One region of the Agarivorans gilvus genome, then DNA from elsewhere that is predicted to be linked to it. Evidence: predicted binding sites of a transcription regulator. Region 1 holds the regulator's gene; the other holds the start of a gene.

The links. Region 1 encodes ArgR, which controls arginine synthesis, uptake and breakdown. Its sites were predicted from a motif close to ANTGAATANNTATTCANT; they were not measured.
Region 2: argC (N-acetyl-gamma-glutamyl-phosphate reductase) is a predicted target of ArgR. The motif match lies at 1,289-1,306, and genes of this name have one in related genera.

The regions. Positions count from the first base shown of each region.
Region 1 covers NZ_CP013021.1:1,850,947-1,854,373, reverse strand. The annotation lists gene AR383_RS08660 (ABC transporter ATP-binding protein) at 1-787, shown strand, start outside; gene argR (transcriptional regulator ArgR) at 935-1,402, opposite strand; gene AR383_RS08650 (transporter substrate-binding domain-containing protein) at 1,592-2,302, shown strand; gene mdh (malate dehydrogenase) at 2,481-3,410, shown strand.
Region 2 covers NZ_CP013021.1:2,090,614-2,094,040, forward strand. The annotation lists gene argB (acetylglutamate kinase) at 1-125, opposite strand, end outside; gene argC (N-acetyl-gamma-glutamyl-phosphate reductase) at 134-1,144, opposite strand; gene ppc (phosphoenolpyruvate carboxylase) at 1,542-3,427, shown strand, end outside.

The DNA of each region.
Region 1 (3,427 bases):
TGCCTTGTTTCCACACATGAGCGTGCGTAAGAATATAGAGTACGGCTTACGTAAACAGCAAAATATTCCACAGCGAAAGCAGTGGATTGAAGACAGTTTGACCTCCATGGGCATGCAGGGTTTGTTGGAACGTTTCCCTCACACCTTGTCTGGTGGCCAGCAGCAACGGGTGGCCTTAATTCGCGCGCTAGCGCCAGAACCGAGCACTTTGTTACTCGACGAGCCCTTTTCTGCCTTAGATGAACACTTACGTCAACAAGTACGTGAAGAAACCCTCGATGTCTTGAAAAAAAGCAATACTCCTGCGGTGATGGTTACCCACGATCCCTTAGAGGCGATGTTTATTGCTGATAGAATTGTGGTGATGGAGCAGGGGAGAATTGTGCAAAATGATAGCCCTCAAGAGATTTACCAACGACCAACAAATGCTTTTGTGGCTGCTTTGTTTGGGCCGAGCAACCGTTTTGAAAGTTATGTGAAGCAAGGCAGAGTTGATACGCCTTTGGGGTGTTTTTTGACCGAGCAGATAGCCGAAGCTCAGGCTGTAGACGTAATTGTACGGGCAAAAGATATCGTGGTGCACCAACTAGAAAACAGTCAGTACGTTGAAGCGAGGGTGATTTCGGTTCATGCCATGGGTGATGAAACGCACTTTAGATTACAGTTACCTAGTATGCCTGAGCGAGTAATACATGCGCGTATGCGTGATCATTGGCAGGCGAGTACCGGAACCAAGGTGTGGTTGTCGGTAGCGACAGAGGCGGCATATATCTTCGCTAAAGCCTAGCTTTAGCGAAGATAGGGAGTTAATCATAACTTGGATTAGGTTAGTACCGCCCTTAAAGCCATCCTCGGCGTTAAGTTTGCGTACAATAGCCCACTATTACTGCGCAACTTGCCTTGAATAAGAGCCTTAGAACAGCGTTGAGGTGAGTTATCCAGCTTCAAATAGTTCTTTTACTGACTGGTAAACGTCGGCAATAGCAACATCACGGGTTGGCGTGATAAAGATGGTGTCATCGCCGGCGATGGTACCTAAAATGCCTTCGGCTTTACCCAGTGAGTCAAGTAGCCTGGCGATTAATTGCGCCGCCCCTGGACTGGTATGAATAACGATCAATGCATCGTTATAGTCCATTTCTAATACCAATATTTTTAATTGGCTGGAAACGGTGGGCACCCCCAGTTCTGCTGGTAGGCAATAAACCATTTCCATTTTCGCATTGCGGGTACGCACCGCGCCAAATTTACTCAGCATGCGGGATACTTTGGATTGGTTAATGTTTTCGAAGCCCTGCTCTTGCAAGGCGGTAACAATTTCAGCTTGTGAGCCAAACCGTTCTTCTTTCAACAGTGACTTGAAGGCTTTAATTAATTGTTCTTGTTTATCGCTATATTTCATCGGTGATCCGAGCTTATAAATCCGTGCTTATTGTCGCCAAGTTTATGGCTTATATCAACTTTATTCGACATTTGTGCATATAAATGCATGCTTGGGCACAAATTTGAACAATGGCGAACTTTTAATTAGTTGGGAGGCTTTGCTAAGCTAGATTAATATAAGCAGTTCATCCTAAACGAGTAGCGAACGATGTGGCTTAAGTTTTTGTTTTTTATTACCCTCCTATTTAGCAATTGGCTAGTCGCCGAAGAGGTGCCATTGCGAGTGGTAACCGAAGCCTCTTACCCCCCTTTCGAGAGCTTTAATGAACATAAACAGATTGTGGGTTTTGATATAGCCCTGACCAAGGCGCTATGCCAGCAAATTAAGCGACGCTGTGAGTTTTACCATCAGCCTTTTGATAGTTTATTGGACAGCGTGGCCGAGGGTAATTATGACTTAGCCATATCGGCCTTAGATATTACCAATGCTCGCTTAGAGCAAGTGAGCTTTAGCCAGCCTTATTTCGAAAATACCGCGGTATACATTAGTCATGCTGGGTTTGAGTTGGCTGACTTTTCGGTTATTGCGGTACAAAGTGGCTCTAGTTTTCAGCATTTTCTGCGCAGTCAACGCCCCGAATTATTGTCAATTTCCTATCCGAGTTATCAGCTAGCACTGGCTAATTTAAGCCAAGGTAAAATTGATGCGGTTTTTTTAGATGCGGCTGCTGCGCAGTATTGGCTTGCTAGTCATACAGGTTTTGTTACTCAAGTTGAGCCAAAATATCCGGTAGGGGGCTTGGGCATTGCCGTATCTAAACAAAATCCAAGTTTGTTACAACAAATCAATCACGCCCTTACTGTGTTAAAAAACAATGGTCGCTACCTAAGCCTATACAAGCACTATTTTAAACAGTAAAGTCTGTTAGACCAAGGTCTTATACAGTGTTGTTAAAGTGTGATAGAGGCAAGGTTTTACTGTTTTTAACTTGCTTTAAAAATGTTACCAAATTGTATTTTTAGGTGTATTCCGTTATCTTGTCAGAGTCTTTATAGACGTCCCCTCTACCACTACAAAAAAAGCATGGAGAAGTTGGATGAAAGTTGCCGTATTAGGAGCTGCAGGCGGAATTGGCCAAGCCCTTTCATTACTATTAAAAACCCAGTTACCCGCTGGTTCTGAACTTTCGCTATATGATATTGCTCCAGTAACCCCAGGTGTTGCTGTTGACTTGAGCCACATTCCTACACAAGTGGCGATTAAAGGATTTGCTGGTGAAGACCCTAGCCCAGCCTTAGAAGGAGCAGACATCGTATTAATCTCAGCTGGTGTGGCGCGTAAGCCAGGAATGGATCGTTCGGATCTGTTCAACATCAATGCTGGTATTGTTAAAAACCTAATTGAAAAAGTGGCTGCAACCTGCCCTAAAGCTTGCATAGGTATTATTACCAACCCAGTGAATACCACTGTGCCAATCGCCGCAGAGGTACTGAAAAAAGCTGGCGTTTATGATCCCGCTAAATTATTTGGTGTGACCACGCTTGATGTGATTCGCTCTGAGACCTTTATTGCTGAAGCGAAAGGCTTAAACCCAGCCGACATTAAACTGAACGTGATTGGCGGCCACAGTGGCGTGACCATTCTGCCTTTATTGTCTCAGCTAGAAGGCATTTCTTTTACCGATGAAGAAATCGCTGCGATGACCACACGTATTCAAAATGCGGGTACTGAAGTGGTTGAAGCTAAAGCCGGTGGCGGCAGTGCCACGCTTTCTATGGGCCAAGCAGCAGCGCGTTTTTGTTTGTCTTTGGTTAAAGCGGCTCAGGGCGAAGAGGTTGTTGAATGCGCCTACGTCGATGGCGGTAGTGAGCACGCACAGTTTTTTGCTCAGCCAGTGCGTCTTGGTGCGCAAGGTGTAGTTGAAATCTTACCTTACGGTGAAGTGAGTGAGTTTGAAAAACAGGCCATTGATGGCATGTTAGATACCTTACATGGCGATATCGAAAAAGGTATTGAATTTGTGTAAGAGCTCGCGAAGCTAAA
Region 2 (3,427 bases), 240 kb from region 1:
ACCACGCCACCACCATGCACTAATACGATGGCCTGTTTAACTTGCTGCAAGGCGACAAATAAATTATTTAAGGCCTCGGCATTATTTAATACCGCCCCGCCTAACTTAATCACTAATGGTTTCATATTCAGCCTTAAATTAGTGCTTCAGTAACGGCAAAACCGTTACGAATGTTGACACATTGAATCGCCTGACTGGCCGCCCCTTTGAGTAAGTTGTCTTCAGCCGATACCACGATTAAATCATCGCCTTGCTGTTGCCACGCCAAATCGATAAATGGAGTATGTTCCACCTTACTGATGGCCGGCCATTGCCCTTCTAGAATGCGCACAATATTTTGATCCGCATAGGCTTGCTGATATGCCTGATTAACTTGCTGCTCGGTGGTGCCGGCTTTTAAGCAAATATTCATGGTCGCCAAGATGCCTCGTTTAAAATTACCCAAGTGCGGAGTAAAAATAACAGGGTGGCCAAGATGGGCCTCAATTTCAGGGTGATGGCGGTGAGTAAATACGCCGTAAGGTGCTAAACTCACTTCATAAAAAGAAGTAGTAAGAGAAGCCTTACGCCCAGCCCCACTAACGCCACTGGTGGCGTTAATCACAACCTTGCTGGCGGAGTCTATTAGCCCAGCTTCCACTAAGGGTTTTAGAGCCGTTAAAGCGGCAGTGGGGTAACAGCCTGCCACCGCCACTAAATCCGTTTGTTTAATTTGCTCGGCATTCCATTCAGCCAAGCCGTATACCGCCTGCGCTAACAGCTCGGGGAATTGGTGAGTAAAACCATAGAACTGTTGATAAAACTCGGCACTATTCACGCGGAACGCACCTGATAAATCAAACACCTGACAACCTGCCTGTAAAAAACTAGCCGCTAAGTCGTGGCTTACTTCATGAGCTGTGGCTAACAGCACCACATCAACATCAGCAAACTGCTGGGCAATATCAGCTACAACTAGCGGTTGTACTGGTAAGTCAACCACACCACGTAACTTACCGTGTAAGCTAGATAGAGGCTTGCCGGCATCTAAACTATTTTCAGATACATATAAACCCGCCAATTGTAAGTGTGAATGACGGCTAACATAACCGGCCAACTCTGCTCCTGTGTAGCCACTTGCGCCAACAATCGCTGTTTTTAACATGCTGTATATTCCTCGATTCCTGCTCTTCGCATGCCGCATATCCCTCGCCTGATATGAATAAAATTGTTGATTTATTCAGCGTTAAAATATGCCACATCTTCACTATATGCGGAGCATAACATAGGTATTAATTTATGCAATAAAAATGAATTTTTATTTAACATTGCTCAAATCTATCATTACAATAGATAAGTTATAAGTAACTAGCGGTTCTATTAGCCGGTTTTAAGACTTATAGTTAAAGGCTGAACTGAAGCAGATATACCTCTTAAAATGTAATTAAATTACATTTTTTGACTATGAGAGCAGTTTTAGGTATGTTTTTGCATCAGAAAAAGGGTGATTTAGTAAAAAAATTTCAAAATCGCTAGCAAACGCAAACAGTGAAGGAAAAACGATGAGCCAGAATATGCCTCAGGAAATCAACGCGTCGTTACGAGGAAACGTTAATTTACTCGGACAGCTGCTTGGCAATACCATTAAAAGCCACATGGGAGAAGCGTTTCTAGAGAAAGTGGAAACCATTCGCCAATTGGCGAAAGCTTCGCGCAATGATGATGATCAAGCCCGTGAACAACTACTCGAGTTGCTACGCAACTTAAGTGACGATGAACTCTTACCGGTAACCCGTGCATTTAGCCAGTTCCTAAACTTGGCTAACATCGCCGAGCAATTCCACACCATTTCACGTAATTGCGAAGGCAGCACCTGTGCTCAAGACCCTATTGATCAAGTATTCAACAAGCTAAAAAGTGAAAAACTCAGTGAGGCTGAAATCCACCATGCAGTGGCCCAGCTCAACATCGAGCTGGTATTAACCGCTCACCCCACCGAAGTGACTCGCCGTACCTTGATTAATAAGCACGTTGCCATAAACAACTGCTTAGACTGGTTAGAGCTTGATTTGCCAGAACAAGAACGCAATCAACTATTGGGCCGCTTAGAACAGCTAATTAACCAAGCCTGGCACACTGATGAAATTCGTAAGCAGCGCCCAACGCCGGTAGACGAAGCCAAGTGGGGTTTTGCGGTTATTGAAAATTCACTCTGGCAGGCGGTTCCCGAATTTGTTCGCCAACTAGATAAAAAGCTCGGCCAGCACTTCGATATGCGTTTAGCACTAGACGCAGCACCAGTGGTGTTCTCATCATGGATGGGCGGCGACCGTGACGGTAACCCCTTCGTGACCGCCAAAGTGACCGAAGAAGTATTACTCTCTAGCCGCTGGGTGGCGGTGGATCTTTACCTAAAAGAAATCCAGACCCTAGTGAGTGAGCTGTCGATGAGTGATGCCAACGAGGCCTTACTCGAACAAACCGGCGAGCAGCGTGAACCTTACCGCGCCTTGTTAAAAATACTGCGCAGCGAGCTACAAGAAACTCACGACTACTTAACCGCCAAGTTAAAAGGCCAATACACCGAAGCACGCGATATTATTACTAATACCGAGCAGCTACGTGAGCCTTTAGAACTTTGTTATTACTCACTACAAGACTGTGGCATGGGCATTATTGCCGATGGCACCTTACTTGATTTGCTACGTCGTATTGCCTGTTTCGGCATTAATCTGCTGCGTTTAGATATTCGCCAAGATAGCGGCCGTCATGAAGAAGTGTTCTCAGAAATTACCCGCTACCTAGGCATGGGTGATTACGCTCACTGGAATGAAACCGATAAACAGCACTTCTTATTGCAAGAGCTAAACTCAAAACGCCCGCTATTCCCACGCGATTGGGAACCTAGTGACGCGGTACAAGAAGTGCTCGATACCTGTGCCATTATTGCCAAACAAGAGCGCGAAGCCTTGGGTATTTACATTATATCCATGGCCAGTGAACCTTCAGACGTATTAGCAGTGCAACTGTTGTTGCAAGAAGCGGGCTGCCCGTTCCGTTTGCCGGTAGCGCCGTTGTTTGAAACCTTAGATGACTTAAATAACGCCCCAGCCACCATGAGCAAATTGCTATCGGTTGACTGGTATCGCGGTTACATTTCGGGTCAACAGCACGTGATGATCGGTTACTCCGATTCTGCTAAAGATGCCGGCGTATTAGCCGCATCATGGGCTCAATACCGCGCCCAAGAGGCCTTGGTAGCGATCTGTGAAAGCCACCAAATTAGCCTGACTCTGTTCCACGGCCGTGGCGGCACAATTGGTCGCGGTGGTGCACCCGCCCATGCTGCGCTACTTTCGCAGCCTCCGGGTTCACTAAAAGGTGGCCTACGGGTAACCGAGCAAGGGGAAATGATCCGCTTTAAGTTCGGTCTACCAAAAGTCGCTCT